Regions from separate parts of the Janthinobacterium sp. 61 genome, predicted to be linked through region 3. Evidence: predicted binding sites of a transcription regulator. Region 3 holds the regulator's gene; each other region holds the start of a gene.
What was found. Region 3 encodes sigma-54, which starts transcription at its own class of promoters, with help from an activator protein. Its sites were predicted from a motif close to TGGCANGNAANCTGCTTT; they were not measured.
Positions count from the first base shown of each region.

Region 1 (7,684 bases), 2.7 Mb from region 3:
GTCCGCAGCCTGCAAATGCCGGACGGTACAGAGTGTTCCCTTGAGCATGGAGGTATCCGGTAACGATCACGCTTTGCATGGTATCGACTCTGGAGGAAAGAGGCAATCGATCCCGTAAAAGTTGCTGCAATGACAGAATAAATACGCTATCGTAGAAAGCCGCGCCTTGCCCCTGGCCACGGCGTATCCGCTTCGACCTTGTTGACTGGAACTGAAATCACATGCATACCATTTTGACTGGCGCGCCACTGCGCCGTTCGTCCTTGTCCATCGCCATTGCCATCGCCCTTGGCTGCGTCACCAGCGCCTTTGCCGCCGCGCCAGGAGATGCGCCGCAGGCGCTGGCGCAGGTGCGCGACACGGCGCTGCAAAGCGACTGGGCGTATGCCCGCCTGGCTGACATGACGGATTTGATCGGCCCGCGCCTGTCTGGCTCCGCCGGCGCTGCCGCCGCCGTGCAGCAGGTGGCCGAGGCCATGCGCCAGCTGGGCGCCACTGTCACCTTGCAGCCCGTCAAAGTGCCGCACTGGGTGCGCGGTGTGGAAACGGCGGAAATCGTCGACTATGCGGGCCGTCCGCAGGGCGTGTCGCAACGCGTGGTGCTCACCGCACTGGGCGGCTCCGGTGCCACTCCGGCCGCCGGCCTGACGGCGCCCCTCATCATTGTCAAAAGCTTGGAGGAGCTCAAGGCGCGTGCGGCGCAAGTGAAGGGCGCCATCGTGCTGATCGATACGCCGTTCGACCAGGAGATGGCCGAACGGGGCCTGGCCGGCGTGACTTACGGCCAGGGTTCGCGCTTCCGTTTCAATGGACCGAAGGCGGCGGCCGACCTGGGCGCGGCTGCCGCGCTGGTGCGCTCGATCGGCGGCGCGAACTTCCGCATCCCGCATGCGGGCGCCACGGGCCTCGATGACAATAAACGCATTCCCGCCGCCGCCGTCACGGTGGAAGACGCCTTGTTGATCGGCCGCCTGGCCGCGCGCGGTCCCCTGAAAATGCACCTGACACTGACGCCGCAAAACCTGCCCGAGGCGGACAGCTATAACGTGATCGCCGACTGGCCGGGCACGGACAAGGCTGACGAAGTGGTGGTGGTCTCGGGCCACCTCGATTCCTGGGACCTGGCGACGGGCGCGCACGACGACGGCGCCGGCGTGGTGGCGGCCATGGGCGTGGTGGAAACCCTGAAAAAGCTCGATTACCGCCCGCGCCGCACCATCCGCGTGATCGCGTGGATGAACGAGGAAAATGGCGGCCGTGGCGGCCAGGCCTATTTCGAAGCCCACAAGCAGGCGCTTGGTAAGCAATATGCGGCCATCGAGATGGACAGCGGCGCCGGCCGCCCGTTCGGCATCCTGGCCAGCGTCGGGCCGAAGTCGGAAAAGCTGTTCGCGCCCCTGCGCGCCGCCTTGCAGCCAATCGGTGCGCACGCGTTCACGCGCCGCGACGCGCTGGGCACGGGTGACTTGCACCGCCTGGAAACGGGCGGCGTGCCCAGCTTCGAGCCGCTGGTCGACAGCCACAGCTACTTCCACTACCATCACACGCCGGCCGACACGCTGGACAAGGTCGACCCGGAGAACCTGAAGCGCAACGTGGCGCTGATGTCGTCGCTGGCCTGGTTCCTGGCCAATATTGATGGCGAGATCGGGCGGGCCCCGGAGCAAACGGAGTAAGGGGGGCTCGCCTCCTCACTGCGAGTAACCCTGCAGATCGTCGGCCGCATCGTGGCGGATGCCCCACCACGGCAAGCAGGCATTGTTTTCGCCGCGCGCGCGGCACCACGGTTTCTCGTGATTGATGGGCCGCACGGTGGCCGGCGGCAACACCAGCACGCAGCTAGCGCTGTCAGGATCGCTGGTGCCCGCCACCAGCACGCTCTTGCCGACGTGGTTCGCGTGGGCGATGCCCAGGACCACGTTGGTCAGCGCCGTGCCGGCGCCCATTTCACCCAGCAGCGCTGGCGAATTGAGGGTCTGTGGCAGGAAGTCGAAGTCCGGCACTTCCAGGGTCAGCGCCTGCGCCAGCTGGCTGGCGGCCAGGTAGTTCTGGATTTCCTGCTTGCGCCAGGCATTGAATTCCTTGCTAGCCGCCTCGGCTTGCGCATCGCCCTTGCCCTGGGAACGGTAGGGCGCATACGCGCCATCGGCCTCGGCGAGCAGGATGCAATTCGTATCGAGCGTAGGGTCGGGCGACATATGGGCGCTCCGTCAATGTTGAACTTGAAAAAGCGGTGCCCAAGCGAACCCAGGCAATCTGCACTGTATGCGGATTGCCTGGGCTGGAGTTTGCGTGGTGTCAAGAAAGGAGGAGCGCCGGGCGGGGAACGCCCGGGGAATCAGATCGCGTTCAGCGGTATCTTCAGGTAGCGCACGCCGTTTTCTTCCGGCTCGGGCAGCTTGCCCGCATTGATATTGACCTGGATGGCGGGCAGGATCAATGTCGGCATGTCCAGGGTGGCGTCACGGCCCGTGCGCATGGCAACGAATTGCTCTTCCGTGATGCCGTCGCGCAAATGGATGTTGCTGGCGCGCTGTTCGGCCACCGTCACTTCCCAGCGCGGCGCGCGGCCGTTGGGCGGGTAGTCGTGGCACATGAACAGTCGCGTTTGCGGCGGTAGCGACAGCAGCCGCTGCGCGGAGCGGTACAGCAGGGACGCGGAGCCGCCTGGAAAGTCGCAGCGGGCCGAACCCACGTCCGGCATGAACAGGGTGTCACCTACGAAGACGGCGTCGCCGATCTGGTAAGCCAGGTCGGCCGGCGTATGGCCTGGCACGTGCAGGGCGCGCACCTCCAGCTTGCCAATATGAAACACCTGGTCGGGCGCGAACAACTGGTCGAATTGCGAGCCGTCGGCCCGGGCGTCATCCTGGTGGTAGACGGCGGCAAAGGCTTGCTGCACCGTCTGGATGGCGGCGCCGATGGCCACATCGCCGCCCAGCTGCTGCTGCAGGTAGGGCGCGGCGGAAAGATGATCGGCATGCGCATGGGTTTCCAGCAGCCAGCGGCATTGCAAGCCGTGTTCGCGCACGAAGGCGATCACCTTGTCTGCCGACGCGGTCGAGGTACGGCCCGCCTTCGGATCGTAGTCGAGCACGGAATCGATGATGGCGCAGTCCTGGCCATCTGCCTCGTACACGACGTAGGTGACAGTGGCGGTGGCGGGGTCGAAGAAAGCTTGGATTTGTGGAGTCATCGCGGCGGCAAGGTACGGACAGGGAAGTGCATTATATCGCCAGAGCAGGCTAAAAAAATGTTGAGAATTGACATTGAACATGCGAAAAACAGATAAGAGCGCATGCATGCGCCCGTCACAGTCGTGCGCACCCTGGCGCTTGCAGCGTGGTAACCTCGTTCTACAAGGAGGAGTTTATGGACGATACCACTGCACGCAGCGAACAGTACCGCGGTTTTACGATTTCGGTGACCCCGCAAAAGGATAACGACGATTTATGGGATTTTACCTATCGCCTGCAGCGCGAGGGCGAGAGCGCGGCGCAGGCGATCACGCGCAGCCGTACCCTGGGTGGCTACGCGGCGCCAGAAACGGCTTGCACGGCCGGCCTGGAAGTGGCCAGGACGGAAGTGGATAATCTGCTGCGTCCTTGAGTCAGCGTAAATCGTTTAGCCCGATTGCGCCGTTCGTGCGTGAAACACGTCGCTAGCGATCCCGCTTCATGCTACGATTTCCACTATTGAGTCAGTCCCGAAGGAGGCACACCATGGATAACAGTTCTAAAATTCACTATAAAGGCTGGGAAATCGTTCCCCTGGCCGTGCCTACTACCGACGGCAAATGGTCGGCCAGTTGCGACATCGAACGCGCCACGGCGGAAGGCCTGGAAGTGTTCGAAGGCTCGACCATGCAATTCGTGCGCGACGACGAGGATGGCGCGATTGCCGCTGCCTGCGAAGAGGCCGTGCGCCAGATCGACAACATCATCGCCAACCCGCTGGTGCGGCTGGCCTAGTTTTTTGTTTTTGAGTCTCATTGTGTTCCAGCAGCCGGCGCCCGCCGGCTGTTTTGCGTTTGGTGCGCCGCAAGTTCTGCGCTCATCCCTCTAAATACACGGCCTGTTTCATGTTTCAATATGATGTTTCATGTGAAATAATTGAAACATAGGTGAAACATCTCTGACCTTTATTGTGACATTGATGTTCCCTTGCGTGACACTGCGCGCCACGCCCATACATGGCCGTTTCCCTCGTATTTCACTGTGGTTCTGCGTACTTTCCGGGGTGCCGCGCGACCCTGGCACGGCAATTGCAATAGTGATGCTCATAGCAAGTCCATGAAACATTCGGGACGACCCGAATCCCATAAGGTGAACACATGACTCAATACTCCGCAGGTGCCGCATTCCGCAAGGCCGTCCAGGAAGAATCCCCGTTGCAAGTCGTCGGCGCCATCAACGCCAACCACGCCTTGCTGGCCAAGCGCGCCGGTTATAAGGCCATCTATTTGTCCGGCGGCGGTGTCGCGGCCGGCTCGCTGGGCTTGCCCGATCTGGGTATTTCCAGTCTGGATGACGTGCTGACCGATATCCGCCGCATCACTGACGTGTGCGACCTGCCGCTGCTGGTCGATGCCGACACGGGCTTCGGTTCGTCTGCCTTCAACGTGGCGCGCACCGTGAAATCGATGATCAAGTTCGGCGCCGCCGGCCTGCACATCGAAGACCAGGTAGGCGCCAAGCGCTGCGGCCACCGTCCGGGCAAGGAAATCGTGAGCAAGGAAGAAATGGTCGACCGCATCAAGGCGGCCGTCGATGCGCGCACGGACCCGAACTTCGTCATCATGGCGCGCACCGATGCGCTGGCCGTCGATGGCCTGGAAGCGGCGCTGGAGCGTGCCGTCGCCTGCGTCGAGGCGGGCGCCGACATGATCTTCCCGGAAGCCATCACGGACCTGGACATGTACGCCACGTTTGCCAAGGCAGTCAATGTGCCGATTTTGGCCAACATCACGGAATTTGGTTCCACGCCGCTGTTCACCCTGGACGAATTGCGCAGCGCCCACGTGGGCCTGGCCCTGTACCCGCTGTCGGCCTTCCGCGCGATGAACAAGGCGGCCGACAACGTCTACCGCGCACTGCGCCGCGACGGTACGCAAAAGAATGTTGTCGATACCATGCAGACGCGCATGGAGTTGTATGAATCGATCAACTACCATGATTTTGAGCAAAAGCTCGACGCGCTGTTCGCCGCGCAAAAGAAGTAAGCACCGACAAAAGAGCGGGTCATGGGAGGCCCTGGCCCGCTGCACTGGACTGACAATCATCTTCTGGAGAACACAATGACCGCATCGCAAGTCGCTACTTTCAAGCCTAAAAAATCCGTCGCCCTGTCCGGCGTTACCGCTGGCAACACGGCGCTGTGCTCGGTCGGCAAGACCGGCAACGATTTGCACTATCGCGGCTATGACATCCTGGACGTGGCCGACAGCTGCGAATTCGAAGAAATCGCCTACCTGCTGGTACACGGAAAGTTGCCGACCGCCGCAGAATTGAAAGGCTACAAGGCCAAGTTGAAGTCCTTGCGCGGCCTGCCGTCGGCCGTGAAGCTGGCGCTGGAAGCGCTGCCGGCCGCCGCCCACCCGATGGATGTGATGCGTACGGGCGTCTCCGTGCTGGGCTGCACCTTGCCGGAAAAAGACGACCATAACGCGCCGGGCGCACGCGATATCGCCGACCGTTTGATGGCGTCGTTCGGCTCCATGCTGCTGTACTGGTACCACTACAGCCATAACGGCAAGCGCATCGAGGTGGAAACGGACGACGACTCGATCGGCGGCCACTTCCTGCATCTGCTGCACGGTGAAAAACCGTCCGCGTCGTGGGAAAAAGCCATGCACACGTCCTTGATCCTGTACGCGGAACACGAATTCAATGCTTCGACCTTCACCAGCCGCGTCATCGCCGGTACGGGTTCGGACATCCATTCGGCCATCACGGGCGCCATCGGCGCGCTGCGCGGCCCGAAACACGGCGGCGCGAACGAAGTGGCACTGGATATCCAGAAACGCTACGACAATGCCGACGAAGCGGAAGCGGACATCCGCGAGCGCGTGGCCAACAAGGAAGTGGTGATCGGCTTCGGTCACCCCGTCTACACGATTTCCGACCCGCGCAATAAAGTCATCAAGGAAGTGGCCCGTTTGCTGTCGCAGGAAGCCGGTTCCACGAAAATGTTCGATATCGCCGAGCGCCTGGAATCGGTCATGTGGGAAATCAAGAACATGTTCCCGAACCTGGACTGGTTCTCCGCCGTGTCCTACCACATGATGGGCGTGCCGACGGCGATGTTTACGCCGCTGTTCGTCATTTCGCGCACCTCGGGCTGGGCCGCCCACATCATCGAGCAGCGCATCGACAACAAGATCATCCGCCCGAGCGCCAACTATGTGGGCCCGGAAGACCTGGAATTCGTGCCGATCAAGGACCGCAAATAATGACCCCTAATATGAACACCCTGCATCGCAAGCCTTTGCCGGGCACCCAGCTAGACTACTTCGACACGCGTGCCGCCGTCGATGCGATCCAGCCAGGCGCTTACGCAACCTTGCCCTATACCTCGCGCGTGCTGGCCGAAAACCTCGTGCGCCGCTGCGACCCTGCCACCCTGAACGCGTCGCTGAGCCAGTTCATCGAGCGCCGCCGCGACCTCGATTTTCCATGGTTCCCCGCCCGCGTCGTCTGCCATGACATCCTGGGCCAGACTGCCCTGGTCGACCTGGCCGGCCTGCGTGACGCCATCGCAGCCCAGGGCGGCGACCCGGCCCTGGTCAATCCTGTCGTGCCCACGCAGCTGGTGGTCGACCATTCGCTGGCCGTCGAATGCGGCGGCTTTGACCCCGATGCCTTCGCCAAGAACCGCGCCATCGAAGACCGTCGCAATGAAGACCGTTTCGACTTCATCGACTGGACCAAGAAAGCCTTTAAAAACGTCGACGTGATCCCGCCGGGGAATGGCATCCTGCACCAGATTAACCTCGAGCGCATGTCGCCCGTGATCCAGGTGCAAAATGGAGTGGCCTATCCCGACACCCTGGTCGGCACGGATTCGCATACGCCGATGGTCGACGCGCTGGGCGTGATCGCCATCGGCGTGGGCGGCCTGGAAGCGGAAAGCGTGATGCTGGGCCGCGCCTCGTGGATGCGTTTGCCCGACATCATCGGCGTCAAGCTGACGGGCAAACCGCAGCCGGGCATCACGGCCACGGATACGGTGCTGGCGCTGACGGAATTTCTGCGCAAGCAGAAGGTCGTCTCGTCCTACCTGGAATTCTACGGCGAGGGAGCATCGCACCTGACCCTGGGCGACCGTGCCACGATTTCCAATATGGCGCCGGAATTTGGCGCCACGGCCGCCATGTTCTACATCGACGCGCAAACCATCAAGTACTTGAAATTGACGGGCCGCGACGATGAGCTGGTGAAACTGGTCGAACTGTATGCCAAAGAAACGGGCTTGTGGGCCGACAGCCTGGTCGACGCGCAATACGAGCGCGTGCTGACGTTTGACCTGTCGTCCGTCGTGCGCAATATCGCGGGGCCATCGAATCCGCACAACCGCGTGCCGACATCGGAACTGGCTGCGCGGGGTATCTCCGGCGTGGTGGAAAACGAGCCGGGCAAGATGCCGGACGGCGCCGTCATCATCGCCGCCATCACCAGCTGCACCA
Region 1 is NZ_PJMQ01000001.1:2,227,677-2,235,360, reverse strand. It holds gene CLU92_RS10170 (GNAT family N-acetyltransferase) at 1-48, opposite strand, end outside; gene CLU92_RS10165 (M20/M25/M40 family metallo-hydrolase) at 222-1,676, shown strand; gene CLU92_RS10160 (hypothetical protein) at 1,692-2,198, opposite strand; gene CLU92_RS10155 (MBL fold metallo-hydrolase) at 2,339-3,196, opposite strand; gene CLU92_RS10150 (hypothetical protein) at 3,373-3,609, shown strand; gene CLU92_RS10145 (hypothetical protein) at 3,723-3,971, shown strand; gene prpB (methylisocitrate lyase) at 4,334-5,221, shown strand; gene prpC (2-methylcitrate synthase) at 5,297-6,451, shown strand; gene acnD (Fe/S-dependent 2-methylisocitrate dehydratase AcnD) at 6,463-7,684, shown strand, end outside.
Region 1: prpB (methylisocitrate lyase) is a predicted target of sigma-54. The motif match lies at 4,254-4,271, and genes of this name have one in related genera.

Region 2 (7,684 bases), 800 kb from region 3:
GAACACCATTGCCAGCCTGTTTGTCGCCGGCAGCGCCACCCTCGCCCCCCACGCTTTCGCCGCCGAGTCCGCTGACCTGGCCGCCGGACAAGTCATGGATATGGTGGTCGTCAGCGGCAGCCGCATCGCCCACCCCAGCCAGGAAGTGCCGGCCTCGATCGATGTAGTCGATAGCGCCCGCATCCAGGAGGGCCAAATCCGCGTCAACGCGTCGGAAGCGCTGGCCGCCGTGCCGGGCCTGGTGGTGCAAAACCGCCAGAACTACGCACAAGACTTGCAAATCTCCTCACGCGGCTTCGGCGCCCGTTCGGCCTTTGGCGTGCGCGGCGTCAAACTGATCAGCGATGGCATTCCGGCCAGCATGCCCGATGGCCAGGGCCAGGCCGCCACCTTCAACCTGGACACGGCGGAGCGCATCGAAGTGCTGCGCGGGCCATTTTCTGCCATCTACGGCAACCATTCGGGCGGCGTGATCCAGCTCTTTTCCAAGGATGGGCAAAATCCCCCATCCGTCGAATTGAATGTGACGGGCGGCAGCTACGGCACCAGCAAGGTGGACTTGTCGGCGCAAGGACAGGCAGGCGGCATCGGCTACGTGCTCGACGGCTCACGCTTCCGCACGGACGGCTTCCGCGACCACAGCGCCGCCACGCGCGAACAGGCTTTTGGCAAGATCACCGTCAAGCCCAATGCAGACAGCAAGCTGACCATCGTCGCTAACAGCCTGCATCAGGGCAATACGCAAGATCCCCTGGGCGTCACCTGGGCCACGTTTGCCGCCAACCCGCGCGCAGGCGAAACCGACACCACCGATACGCAAAACCCGAAGCGCACCTTTGCCGAGCGCTACAACACGCGCAAAAGCATCGACCACCAGCAAATCGGCGCCACCTATGAACAGGCGTTCGGCGATGATCGCCTGCATGTGACCGTGTATGGCGGCAACCGTGACGTGATTCAATATCAGGCCTTCAACAAGGGCTTCCAGGCGCCCCCCAAGCATTCCGGCGGCGTGGTTGACTTCCAGCGCCAGTTCTATGGCATCGATACGAACTGGCTGCACGTGAACCAGCTGGCAGGCGGCAAGCTGAGCACCACCATCGGCATCGATTACGGCCGCTCCAGCGATGACCGCACCGGCTATGAGAATTACATTGGCAATGGCTTTGGCGTAAAAGGCAAGCTGCGCCGCGACGAGCAGGATGTCGTCTCCAGCCTCGATCCGTATATCCAGGCGGAATGGCAAAGCGGCCCATGGCTGCTCAGCGCAGGTGTGCGCTACAGCAAGATGAAAGTGGCGGTCAACGACCACTTTCTCAGCAATGGCGACGACAGCGGCAGCCTGGAGTTCAGCCACACGACACCGGTGCTGGGTCTGCTGTATAAGCTGACGCCCAGCGTCAACGTCTACGCCAGCGCCGCACGCGGCTTCGAGGCGCCCACCCTGAACGAACTGTTTTACTCGGGCACGGGCGGCGGCTTCAATTACCAGCTGAAACCGGCCACCAGCACCAACCTGGAAGCGGGCATCAAAGCCAGGATCAATAGCAACACGCATGTGAATGCAGCCTTATTCCAGATCAAGACCAGCGACGAACTGGTGGTCGATCAATCGAGCGGCGGGCGCACCAGCTACCGCAATGGGGGCAAGACCTTGCGCCAGGGTATGGAAGTGTCGCTGGACTCCAGCCTGCCGTATGGCTTCACGACAAAAGTGGCGCTGACCAGCCTGCACGCCGTGTATGACCAGGCCTTCGGCAGCGTGCGCGAAGGCAGCCGCTTGCCGGGCGTACCCAGCGCCAACCTGTTCGCGGAACTGGCCTGGAAAGACACGCTGGACCGTTTTGGCGCGGCACTGGAAAGCGTGGCCAGCAACCAGATCTACGCGGAAGACAGCAACAGCGAAAAACCGGCGCCAGGCTACACGGTGTTCAATGCCAGGGTCAACGCCAAGCAAAACGCGGGCAAATGGCGCTTCAAGGAATTTGCCCGCCTGAACAATCTTTTCGACAAGACCTATGTGGGTTCCGTCATCGTTGGCGACAGCAACAAACGCTACTATGAAGCGGCGCCGGGCCGTAACTGGCTGCTGGGCGCCAGCGCGCAATATTCGTTCTAAGAAAAAAGCCCGCGCATCTTCCAATGCGCGGGCTTCTTGGCATATCAACATAGCCTGCTACGGCCGTGCTTCCTTGACGCCATATTTCTCAAAGATGGCTTTCAATTCGCCGCTGGCCGCCATCTCGTTCATGGCCGCCTGCAGCAACTTGGCCACGTCGAGCTGCTGACGGCTGACGGCCAGACCCACGGCCCAGCCGGCACGCGGCAAGCGGGCGAACGCCACTTCGCTCAAGGGGAAAGCGGAATCGCTTTTCAGCACCGACTCGATTTCCGAACGATTCGCCAGCACGGCGTCGAGCTGGCCCGCCTGCAATTGCTGCAAGGCTTCGGCAGCCGTGTCGAAGATACGCACGTCGTCGCGGTACTTGCCATTGTCTTCACCCAGCATCAGCATGGCGGCGATCGATACCTTTTCCACGCCGATACGCTTGCCGGCCAGCGAAGCGATGCCATCGAATTGCGGCACGGCTTGCGCGCTGCGCGCCAGACGCACGGTTTCCACGTAATACGGGGCGAAAATCTCGACCTTGTCGTTATCCGCCATCAACTTCTTGTCGACCGGGACATGCAACATGACATCGGCAGGACCATAGCCGAGGTAGTGGCCCTTCCACACCATATTGCGCAAATCGTCATTCAGGTTTTCACCGGCGGGAAAGGGCAGCAAGCTCAGTTTCAAACCCAGCTTTTTGGCCAGCGCTTCGGCAATGTCGATATCGATGCCCGCGCCCTTGTCGGAAAACGGCGCGAACTCGTTGTACACCGCCACTTTCAGGCTGCCCGACTGCTGCACTTTCTGCCAGTCGGCGCGCGCTGGCGCGGCTGCGCACAGCGCCAGGCAGGCGAGCGAGAGCATCGCGCGCGCGCCACGGAATTGAAATGAACGCATGGGACTCCTTGGTGATCAATCGGCTCAGTTAGAATCGCGGCGGGTTTCCAGGTAGGTTTTGATGGCCCACATGGCTTCCTGGTTGAAGACACCTTCAAACGGCGGCATGTACACGGCGCCATTGCGTACTTTACCGTGGCGGATGGTCGCCAGGAAATAATTGTCCGTTTCCTTGTAGCATGCCTGTTTCTTTGTCTCATTCTTGATACCAAAGCAATCGCGATCGAGCTGGCGCAAGTCCGGCGCGATGCCGCCCGAGATGGCTTCGATGCCGTGGCAGCGGGCGCAATTCTGGTTGTAGGCGGAGGTGCCCACCGTCAGGGCCAGCTTGTTGCCACGATACGGGTTTTGTTCGAGCCACTTGTCGCCCACCTTGGGCAAGCCCGTGGTGTCGACGCCTTGCGGCGTGACATTGCCGTGCGCATAGGCATGCGGCAAGGTCAGCAGGGAAGTGAGTGCGACGGCACCGGCGGCTGCCACGCCGAGCAGGGTACGGATGGAATAGGTCATGCTGGTCTCCTTGGTTTTTTTAGTGAATATCCAAGAAGAGCAAATGCCATGCCATGCCTACATGCCCCACATCCGGTCGCCCATGTATCAATTTGGAACAGCTGCAACAGGTAGTTGTGTCACCGCGCGCGTCAGACGGAGGCCACCGTGCAGATGCTGGCCCGCTCCTGCTGCTCGAAAGTGATACGCACAGGCAAAAACCGGGAAATCACCTCCGCATTCGTCAGCGCATGCTGCGAGACCTTGCTACAAGTGAAGGTGCCACCACCGGCCAGCGCCATGGGCAGCAAGAGCTGGTCGGCCAGGTGCTCGCCGACGGCCGCATCCGTCTTCAGATAGGCGCGCACCTCGTTCAGCAGGCGCTTGGCCACAGATTCCGCCAGCAAGTACTTTTCGCCAAAAGAAGTAAACACTTCCGTGACATGCTCATGCTCGAGCGTCAGCAACAAGACATTGCCCGGCCCCTGCTCCGCGGGCAAGCCGACGATACGCAGCTGCTTGCCGCTCCAGCCCATGCCGCTGGCGACACGCTCCAACTCGCGCTGCGCCACGTTCACATGCACGCCCGCCAACACGCTTTCCGCATACCCTGCTTTCCGTTCACCGCGCTGCAGCAATGCGATAGGCCGCAAGCGCGGACACGGTTGTACGGTGGCAATCACTTCGCCGCCCCCTGCGGGATGAAAGCCGTAGCGTTGCAGCGCGATCTCCACCTCGGCACCCATCTGCTGCAGGATGGGGCAATACGCGCGCTGCAGGAAATGCACGGGCGGCGCCATGGGATTGTGCGTGCCGCCACTGATGCGCACGGTGGACGGCCCATCCGCATGCAGCAAGGCCGGCAACAGGGTTTGCAGCACCAGGGTGCAACTGCCGGCGCTGCCGATGGCAAAGCGGTAATCGCCACCGCGTATGGGGCCAGGCATGAATTCCAGGCTAGCTGCGCGCAACGCCAGCGGCGTCGTGCGCGCCCCGCAAATGGCGGCCGCCGCCTGCACGGCCAGCAAGTGCTGGCGCAGCAAGCCGGGCTTTTCCCGCCCCGCGCGGATATTCGTCAAGCGGAATGGCCGGCCCGTGATCATGGACAGGCTCAGCGCCGAGCGCAAAATCTGTCCGCCGCCTTCGCCTTGCGCTCCATCAATTTCTATCATTGCTTCTTTCTCTCTGTTAACCTTTGACACAGACGACCTGCTTCAAGATATGCACCACATCGACCAGCTCGCGCTGCGCCAGCATCACCGCGTCGATATCCTTGTAGGCCATCGGGATTTCATCGATCACGTTTTCATCCTTGCGGCATTCCACGCCCTCGGTGGCGCGGATCTGGTCCGCCAGATTGAAGCGCCGCTTCGCTTCCGTGCGGCTCATCGTGCGTCCCGCACCGTGGCTGCAGCTATGAAAGCTCTCCGCATTTCCTTTACCGCGCACGATAAAGCTCTTCGCCCCCATGGAGCCGGGAATGATCCCCAGTTCGCCGGCCCGGGCCGAGACGGCGCCCTTGCGCGTGACCAGTACATCCTTGCCGAAGTGGTGCTCCTTCTGCACATAGTTATGGTGGCAGTTGACGGCTTCCACATGCGTCTGGAACGGCTTATGGATGACCGTGCGCACGGCCGCGATCAGGTTCTGCATCATCACTTCGCGGTTGTTGCGGGCAAAACGCTGGGCCCAGCCCACCGCCTCCACATAATCGTCGTAATGCTGCGTTCCCTCGGCCAAATAAGCCAGGTCCTGGTCGGGCAGGTTGATGAAGTGAGTACGCATATCCTGCTTGGCCAATTCGATGAAATGGGTGCCGATGGCATTGCCCACGCCACGCGAGCCGGAATGGAGCATGAACCACACCGAGCCCTGCTCGTCGAGGCAGACTTCGACGAAGTGGTTACCGCTGCCCAAAGTTCCCAGGTGGCGGTAGTTATTCGTGTTCTTCAGCTTGGGCGTTTTCAGGCAAATGGCATCGAATTCATCCTTCAGTTGCAGCCAGGCCGCATCGACCACCGAAGGCGGCGTATGCCAGGAACCTTCGTCGCGGCCGCGGTGGCCGCGCGTCTTCGGCGACATCCCGTGCGGAATGGCGCGCTCGATGGCGCTGCGCAGTGGCCCCAGGTTATCGGGCAAGTCGCTGGCCGTCAGCGTGGTTTTCGCCGCCATCATACCGCACCCGATATCCACGCCCACCGCCGCCGGAATCACGGCGCCCAGCGTGGGAATCACGCTGCCGATGGTCGAACCTTTACCCAGGTGGACGTCGGGCATGACGGCGATATGCTTGTAAATGAACGGCAGGGTCGCCGTGTTGCGTAATTGTTTTTTGGCCGCTTCTTCGACAGGCACGCCACGGGTCCACATTTTCACGGGACGGCTGCCTTCGGCATGCAGGACTTCGTATTCTTTCATATGTTCTCTCTTCTCATGTTATCCGGGGGGGATGACCAGGATTGGTGAAACGTTGCCGACGCATCGGCCCTGGATGTAGTTCCACCGGCATTCATCCGTACGACAACCCGACAAGGTGGGACAGGATCTTCTGGCAAGCTCACTGCGCCTGCCAGGCCGGTTTGACGCGGCTAAGCTATGTAATCCTGTCGGCATTCGGGGTACTACGGCGCATGACAAGGTTGGACAGGACGTCTGTTATGTAGTCTTGTCCGCATTCATGCGCTTTACTTCAACAACTTGCAACATCGATGGCGTCGATTTCTCCCACCCAGTGCGCGGGGTCCAGCCGACCTGCAGCAAAGGCGGCGATAATCCTGAATACGTCATCGGAAAAACCACCGATGTTCAGGATATCCTCGCGCTCCATCGCCTGCGTCGTGGCGTGCGGCGCAATATCGATGCACACCAGTTTCGCTTGCGGATTGCGCTGCTTGAAGACAGTCCACTGTCCCATGGTCGCTGTTGCGCCGCTGCGTCTGGCGTCGATCCACGATTCGTTATCAGAGACATAAATCACCAGGTCCGCCAGCTCCTTCTTGCTGTTCATCCGCAGCAGTGGCGCACTGCAATTGGTGCCGCCACCTCCGATGGCCGCCAGCCTTGCCGCGTTCTCCATCACCGTGCCCTGCGCATCGAGCTGGCATGTCACCACGCTTTGCTCGAATGGCAGCACCATGGCGTCCGGATTCTTGCGCAGCATGGCCGCCGCCACCAGGGCCGCCACGTCGATGCAACGTACACTCGAGGTAGCGCTACCGCGAAAACCGCTGACGGGCGAGGACATCGAGCCGGAAACGTCGGGACACACCACCACCCTGCCCGCTATCCGCGGCACGTTCAGCAGCGATATTTCCAGCGCCTGCTCCAGCGCATTGCGCACGATGGCGGGCACGCTCTCGCTGGCGGCCATGCAGGCCGACATCAACTGGTACGGAAATACCCGCGCCCGGTCAATCGCCTCGGAATCGCGCAGCTTCGCGGCAATCAATTCCGGCATGCCGTCGATCGCATACACGCCGTGGCGGCCAAAGGTGTTCAGATTCATGCGCACCATCTGCCAGCTGCCCTGGCGGGCGATCTGCGCCCAGTCCCGGGCAGACAAGGGTAGCGCCGTCAGCATCTGGAACGGCACTTCCGGTATCGCTTGCGCTGGATCAAGCTTGTAAGCCTCGAACGCGGCCAGCGCCGGCGGCAGTGCCTTGGCATCGTACTGCTTGCCGATCAGCCAGGCAAAAAACGCTGCCCGCCAGGCATCCTGCGGTTTCGGGTGCACCATATTCACCACGTCGGCCAGCGAAGGTGCATTGCCCACGGCTGCGGCCAGCAAAACCTGCTCCGACGCGCTGTTCAACCATGCCTGCACCAGTTTTTTCGGACGCGACCCCAGCGACTTGCGGCCCACGGCGCCCGAGCGCATGATCTGCACGAAGTTGCGCAGCATTTTGCCATTGTTGATGACGCGCTCGAAAGCTGGCGGAAATTCCGCAGCGCCCTGCGCCGCCAGCACCGCCACCAGCAAGGCCGGCATGTCTTTCATGTAGCCCCGTTCGCGGCAATACACGGCCGTTTTCGCAATGAAGGCCGGCTCCACGGCTTTGCACAGTTCCAGCACCCTCGCCAGCTGCGCTTCGGCGCTCGCATAGAACGTCGTGTTCAGGCAGCCCGTGGCCGCATACTGGGCCAGCTGGTGGCGTGGCGTCAGCGCGTAGGCTGGCGCGCCTTCCG
Region 2 is NZ_PJMQ01000001.1:4,096,603-4,104,286, forward strand. It holds gene CLU92_RS18615 (TonB-dependent receptor) at 1-2,119, shown strand, start outside; gene CLU92_RS18620 (ABC transporter substrate-binding protein) at 2,177-3,010, opposite strand; gene pedF (cytochrome c-550 PedF) at 3,035-3,520, opposite strand; gene rtcA (RNA 3'-terminal phosphate cyclase) at 3,652-4,671, opposite strand; gene CLU92_RS18635 (RtcB family protein) at 4,688-5,917, opposite strand; gene CLU92_RS18640 (RNA-binding protein) at 6,189-7,684, opposite strand, start outside.
Region 2: pedF (cytochrome c-550 PedF) is a predicted target of sigma-54. The motif match lies at 3,557-3,574, and genes of this name have one in related genera.

Region 3 (7,684 bases):
ATCTCGGGCGACGTCTCGTCGGCCGCCGACCAGGTGGGCCACTTGAACCTGATCCATCCGGGCCGCATCCAGGTCTTTGGTCACCAGGAAATCAATTACTATCAGCGCCTGAAGGTCAATACGCGCACCCATGTGATCGGTGAACTGATCGCCGGCGGCCCGCCCGCGCTCATCATCGCACAAGGGCTGGAAACGCCGCCCGACATCCTCGCCATCTGCGACGAGCAAAACATTCCCCTGTTCTCCACCCCGCTGCCGGCAGCGCAAGTGATCGACTTCCTGCGCGTCTACCTGTCGAAAAAGCTGGCGCAGCGCATCATCATGCACGGCGTGTTCATGGACGTGCTGGGCGTCGGCGTGCTGATCACGGGCGATTCGGGCCTGGGCAAGAGCGAACTGGGGCTGGAACTGATTTCGCGCAGCCACGGCCTGGTGGCCGACGACGCCGTGGAATTTTCGCGCATCGCGCCCAACATGATCGAAGGCCGCTGTCCGCCTCTGCTGCAAAATCTGCTGGAAGTGCGGGGCCTGGGCTTGCTTGACATCAAGGCCATCTTTGGCGAAACAGCCGTGCGCCGCAAGATGCGCTTGAAACTGATCGTGCACCTGGTGCGCCGCAACGCGCTGGAAGAAGAAGTCGAGCGCCTGCCCTTCCTGTTCCCCACGGAAGACGTGCTCGGCTTACCCGTGCGCAAGGTCGTCATCCCCGTCGCTGCCGGCCGCAACATCGCCGTACTGCTGGAAGCGGCCGTGCGCAATACCATCTTGCAGCTGCGCGGCATCGATACCTTGCAAGAGTTCATGGAACGGCAACGTTTGGCAATGAGCGGGGATTAACAACGTAGGTCGGATTAGCGGGGCAAGGCCCCGCGTAATCCGACAACAATGTTGGCCTATGCCGCAGCGTCGGCTTACGCGCTTTGCGCTAAGCCGACCTACTATCTGTGCTCCAGCATTTGCTTCACCAACACCACAATCAAAATTGCAATAATTTGTAAAGAGCATTGCCTTGGAGCGCAGTGCCGATCTTTATTGTATGATCGGCCTATGCATATCGTCCTTATCACCGGAATATCCGGCTCCGGTAAATCCGTCGCGCTCAATGTGCTGGAAGATACCGGTTACTATTGTGTTGACAACCTGCCACCGGCGCTCCTGCCCAGCCTGGTGCAAACGCTGCTCGACGAAGGTACACCGCAACTGGCCGTCGCCGTCGATGCGCGCAGTGCCGAGTCGCTGACCAGCCTGCCGCACAATGTGGCGCTGCTGCGCGACCAGGGGCACGATGTCAAGGTAATGTTCCTCACGGCCACCACGCATTCGCTGGTGGCGCGCTTCTCGGAAACGCGGCGCAGCCATCCCCTGTCGCATGAATTGCGCCCGAACCAGAATCCGGCCAGCCGCCGTACCCTGATCGAGTGCATCTCGGAAGAACGGGAACGCCTGTCGGCCATCGAACAGCTGGGTCATGTAATCGATACCTCGGAACTGAGCGCCAACAAGCTGCGCGCCTGGGTCAAGGATATTGTCGCCTCCGAACGCGCGCCCCTGATCCTGTTCTTTGAATCCTTCGCCTTTAAACTGGGCGTGCCGCTGGACGCCGATTTCGTCTTCGACGTGCGGGCCTTGCCCAATCCCTATTACGACTTGGCGCTGCGCCCGCTCGACGGACGCGACGCACCCGTGATCGCCTTCCTCGACGCGCAGCCCAGCGCGCTGGAACTGCTGGCCGACATCCGCGCCTTCATCGAGAAATGGTTGCCATCATTCAAGTCCGACAACCGCAGCTACCTGACGGTGGCGCTGGGCTGCACGGGCGGCCAGCACCGCTCGGTGTACATGGCAGAACGGCTGGCGCAGTATTTCGGCCCCAATGAACGGGTCGTGCTACGCCACCGCGAACGTAGCTAGAACGCCATTAAAATCTACTGCGCTTCGGTATAGGTGGTCTGCGATGCTCATGTGCGTAAAGCACAGTTCCGCTTCTCAACCACCCCTCCCTTCCGCTCGCTACGGTGTTATTTGGCGTTGTTAATCCAGATGGCGCAGCGGATGCGCTTGCGCCGGCCAGACGGGGGCAAAGAAGCGCGCCACCATGGCCGCATCAACCTCGTCCAGGCTGGCAGGGTTCCAACGCGGAGCATTGTCCTTGTCGACCACCAGCGCGCGCACGCCTTCCAGCACTTCGCCATGCTCGAAATTGTGGCGCACCACGGTGCGCTCCATGCGCAGGCAATCGGCTACGCCCAGTTGGGCGCCCCGCTGCAACAATTCCAGGGTCACCGACATCATCAGCGGCGAACGCTGGCGCATGGCCGCCAGCGCCTTGCTGGCAAACGCGCTGTCATCCTGCGCCAGCGAAGCCATGATGGCAGCGACGGAGCCAGCGCCGAAATGGCGGTCCAGCGCCGCGCGCGCCATGGTCAGCGCAGAAACGCCCGCCTGGGCCTGGAACGGCGCTGCCAGGGCCTTGATGGCGACCGGCAAGCCCTGGCCTGGCGTCGATTCGAACAGGGCCAGCAGCGCCCCCATCTGCGCCTCGGGCAGGTACACATCGGCCAGGCCCGTGTACAAGGCATCGGCCGCGTTGATCGTCAAGCCCGTCAAGCCCAGGTACAAGCCCAGCTGACCGGCCAGGCGAGACAGGAAATAACTGCCGCCCACGTCGGGAAACAGGCCGATATTGACTTCCGGCATGGCCATGCGCGTGCGGCCCGTCACGATGCGCAGGCGGTTGCCAGGCCCGGCCTGCGCCACGCCCATGCCGCCGCCCATCACCACGCCATCCATCACGGCGATATACGGTTTCGGATAGAAGTGGATTACATGATTTAAAGCATATTCTTCCGTAAAGAAATCTTCCAGCAACGCACTGCCGCCCTGCGGTGTGGCCAGGCCCGCATCGTAAAAGAAACGGATGTCGCCACCGGCGCACAGGGCTTTCTCACTGCTGGAACGGATCACCACGGCGTCCACCTGCGGATCGTCGCGCCAGGCCAGCAAAACGGTACTCAGGGCGCGCACCATCTCCAGTGAGAGGGAATTCAGGGCTTTGGGGCGGTCGAGCACGATGTGGCCCGTGCGGTTGCGGATGGAGGTCTGGACGAAGTCGCTCATGGCAAAGTGAAAAGAAGTGAGAACGGGCACATTCTAGCGCCTGTGAGGGGAACATAGCGCTCAACAGCTACGGGCGCAAAAAAGGGCGCAATGTGCGCCCTTAGTTGATCACAACCGGTTGAAAGTCGCAGGCCGCTTAGGCGGCGGCGAATTCTTCTTCCGAGTTGTCTGGCAGATGCTTGATCGCCTCTTTACCGTGCCCTTGCACTTTGGTTTTGTACTTCATCACTTGCCTGTCCAGCTTGTCGATCAGGATATCGATGGCGGCATACAGGTCGTGCGCCAGACTTTCCACATAGACAGTTTTGCCACTCAGACGCAAATTGACTTCGGCCTTTTGACGTTTTTCTTTCTCTTTGAGGTTATCCACGGTCAGAATCACGGCGATATCGATGACTTGATCGAAATGCCGTTTCACGCGTTCCAGCTTCGTTTGTACGTATTCACGGATGGCTGGTGTGACTTCGAGATGATGTCCGCTGATGGTGAGATTCATACACACTCCTAAAGATGATCGGGTTCGTGCGGTCCATCGTATCCGGCCCGCAGAGGAACCGAAAAAAACTTACAAACACTTACGCAGGCTCACTGGCGGAATTTTCAACGCTTCCCGGTATTTGGCAACAGTACGTCGCGCAATCACCATGCCTTGTTCCCCCAGCATGTCCGCAATCTTACTGTCGGATAAAGGATTTTTAGGGTCTTCTGCTCCTGTCAGTTGCACGATCAATGCCCGTATCGCCGTCGATGACGCTTCGCCCCCCGCTTCGGTGGCGACGTGGCTACCAAAGAAATATTTCAACTCGAACATGCCGTGCGGGGTCAGCATGTACTTTTGAGTTGTTACGCGCGAGATAGTACTCTCGTGTAAACCCAGTGTATCAGCTATTTCACGGAGCACAAGGGGGCGCATGGCAACGGCCCCATGCGAGAAAAAGTTCTTTTGTCTTTCTACTATCGCTTGCGCTACACGCAGGATGGTGTCGAAGCGCTGGCGCATATTCTTGATCAGCCACTTGGCTTCCTGCAACTGTGCGCCCATGGCACCCTCGCCCTTGCCCTGCTTGAGCAAGTTGGCGTACATGGCGTTGACGCGCAGGCGAGGCATGACGTCGTTGTTCAGTGTGACTTGCCAGCCATTGCGCGCGCGCTTGACGACGACGTCGGGCACCACGTAATCGGACACGTCCGAGGCGAACACGGCACCCGGATGCGGGTTGCACTGGCGAATCACCGTCTGCGCTTCGCGCAAGTCTTCATCATCGCAATCGAGGGCTTTTTTCAGCTTGTTAAAATCGCGCTGGGCAAACCAGGCCAGGTGTTTTTCCACAATGACGAGGGCCATGCGCCGCGTCACCATGGCGATGTGCGGCAAGCGCTTGATTTGCAGCGCCAGGCATTCGGACGCGTTGCGCGCGCCCACGCCGGGCGGATCGAAACTTTGCAACAGGGACAAGGCCGTACGCATCTCGTCAGCGTCGATTTCCAGCTCTTCCGGCAAACGCGCCAGGATGTCGTCGAGCGACTCTTCCAGGTAGCCATTGTCGTCGAGCGCGTCGATGATCAGCTCGACGAGCGCGCGGTCGCGCAACTCGAGCACCGTCACGCGCATCTGCTCCATCAGGTGTTCGCGCAAGGTGCAGTGGTGGGCTTCAAGTTGCGGACGGGAATCTTCGTCGTCGGGCGCCTTGCCCCTGCTCGCCTCGCTCCAGTCGCTGTCGCCGCCCTCCGCTGCGGCAGGGCTGTCGCCAGCCTCGCCATCAAAGGTTTCCGCTTCGGCCGGCGCGGCGGGTGCCTCCTGGCCTGGCGGCTGGGGCGGTGCTTCGGCCGGCGCGGCCGTGGAACTCAAGGCGCCGTCGGACAGCAGGCGCAGCGAACGGTCGAGCGGATCGTCGAGGCGTTCGAGCAAGGGATTGTCCGTCAGCAACTGCTCCAGCTCCTGGTGCAATTCCAGTGTAGACAATTGCAACAGGCGTATCGATTGCTGCAACTGCGGCGTCAGTGCCAGGTGCTGCGAAGTGCGCAGCTGCAATGATTGTTTCATTGGCTCACATACGGAAGTGTTCGCCCAGATAGACCCGGCGTACCGACTCGTTCGCGATGATGTCGTCGGGGCGTCCCGACGCCAGCACCGAGCCCTGGTTGATGATGTAGGCACGGTCGCAGATACCCAGCGTCTCGCGCACATTATGATCGGTGATCAGGACGCCGATATTGCGCTCCTTCAAGAAGCGCACGATACGCTGGATCTCGATCACGGCGATGGGGTCGACACCGGCGAACGGCTCGTCGAGCAGGACGAAACGGGGGTCGGTGGCCAGCGCGCGGGCGATTTCCACGCGGCGGCGCTCGCCGCCAGACAGCGACAGCGCCTGATTCTCGCGCAATTTTTCAATCTGCAAGTCGGCCAGCAATTTATCCAGGCGCTCCTCGATCTCGGCCTTCTTCAAGGGACGGCCTTCGACGGTCTGGATTTCCAGCACGGCACGGATATTGTCTTCCACCGTCAGCTTGCGGAACACGGACGCTTCCTGCGGCAGATACGACAGGCCCATCTGCGCGCGGCGGTGGATCGGCAGGCGGGAAATATCCACGCCGCTGATATCGATACTGCCGCCGTCCGACGGCACCAGGCCGACGATCATATAGAACGAGGTGGTCTTGCCGGCGCCGTTCGGCCCCAATAGCCCGACCACTTCTCCGCATTCGACTTGCAGCGAGACATCATGCACGACTTGCCGCTTGCCATAGGTTTTTTGCAGCCCGCGAACGATCAGGGTGCTGCCGCAACGAGTATTGTCCATTATTTATTTCCTGACGCAGGCGTGGCCGGCGCTTTCTCCGCCGCCGGTGCCTTGGGCTTCGGCTGGATCACCATGCGCACGCTGCCGCCATCGGGGGTGCTGGTGCCGCTATCGGAATTTTCCATCGCAAATTCCTCCTTGCGGCTGTCATACGAGATGAAGGCGCCGTTGGCCACGTCGGTCGGCTTCGTGCCTTCCAGGCGCGTCAACTTGGCCTTGGAAAACAGTTTCACGACTTCCGTCTTGTTGTTGTATTCCACGCGCTCCGCCTCGCCCTCCACCCACAGGTCGCCTGCGCCATCGCGCTTCTGGCGGAAGGTGGCCAGCTTGCCAGGATCGGCCCAGAAAGTGATGAACTGGTAGCCTTGCGGGTCTTCCGTGATCAGGGCCCGGCCCGCCTTCATGGTCAGAGTCCCTTTCACCAGCACCACATCGCCCGTCAGGGTACGCACCTGCTTGACGTCATCGACGTGGCCGCTACGAGCCGTGATGATGGCTTCCTTCTCGGAATCGGCTTTCTCGGCATGTGCCGTGCCCACGATGCCCAGCGAGCAAATGGTCGAGAATAGAGTCAATAGCAAGATGTTCTTCATAGTATGGTTTCCTTGTTTCATTCTGTCATTTTGCCGCCGCGGCCGGGCGCGGTTTCGGCGGGAGGACCATGCGCAGCGCATTCTGCACTTCCACCACGCCGGTGGCGTTATTGGCCTTCATGCCCACGCCATTGATGCGCGAGGCGCCCGTCAAGATATCGACAGGCACGTTCGTCTCCATTCTTTCCTCATCCGGGAACACCGTCAGCGCTTCCGTCTTGACCGTCAGGTTCTGTGACTTCGGACTGGCCACGCGGTCGATCACGACATTGCGGTGCAGTTGCAGCCGGGTATTGTCCTGGTCGATATGCGCCAGTTCCGCATTCATGTTCATCGGCGGCATGCCTGGCGACAGTTTGCGCACGAAAGGCTGGTCGATATCGGATGAATCGTCCAGCGGATAATGGGTGAGCTTGGTGCCCGACACGATATAGCTGGGCTTACCCGTCAAGTCCATGCGCACCAGGCTGAAATTGGTGATGAAATAGTCTGGCTCATCCTGATGCTTGCTGGCCGTGATGTCCAGGCCATTCTTGTTCATCACTTCCAGCAGCCAAAAGCTGCCCAGCGCAAAGACGACTGCCCCCAGCACGGTAAAAATCATGCGCCAGCGATGGGCGCCTCCTGGCTTACGCATAGGAATTCACTCTTTCAAATATCACTGGCGGCGAGGCGGTACGCCTCATTCCAGGAACGGCGCCATGACGCGCGCATAGTTGTCCTGGGCGCGCAGCACGAATTCACAGATCTCGCGCACCGCGCCGCGGCCGCCGCCGGCTTGCGTCACATGGTGCGCCAGGCCCAGCGCTTCCGGACGCCCGCCTGGCACGCTGACGGCAAAGCCAACGCGGCGCAGGATGGGCGCATCGATGACATCGTCGCCGATATAGCCGCATTGTTCTTCCGTCAAGCCAGTCAGCGCCAGCAATTCGCGAAACGGTGTCAGCTTGTCATGACCGCCCTGGTGCACATGGGTAATGCCCAGGTCTTGCGCGCGGCGCGCCGTGATGGCCGAGCGGCGCGCACTGATGATGGCCGTCTGCACGCCCGATTCCTGCAGCAGCTTGATGCCGAGGCCATCATACACATTAAACGTTTTCATCATCTCGCCATCCGGGCCGAAATGCAGGCTGCCGTCGGTGAGCACGCCATCGACGTCAAAAATCATCA
Region 3 is NZ_PJMQ01000001.1:4,896,342-4,904,025, reverse strand. It holds gene hprK (HPr(Ser) kinase/phosphatase) at 1-837, shown strand, start outside; gene rapZ (RNase adapter RapZ) at 1,048-1,911, shown strand; gene CLU92_RS22225 (enoyl-CoA hydratase/isomerase family protein) at 2,032-3,117, opposite strand; gene hpf (ribosome hibernation-promoting factor, HPF/YfiA family) at 3,254-3,613, opposite strand; gene CLU92_RS22215 (RNA polymerase factor sigma-54) at 3,683-5,161, opposite strand; gene lptB (LPS export ABC transporter ATP-binding protein) at 5,166-5,921, opposite strand; gene lptA (lipopolysaccharide transport periplasmic protein LptA) at 5,921-6,514, opposite strand; gene lptC (LPS export ABC transporter periplasmic protein LptC) at 6,540-7,151, opposite strand; gene CLU92_RS22195 (HAD family hydrolase) at 7,197-7,684, opposite strand, start outside.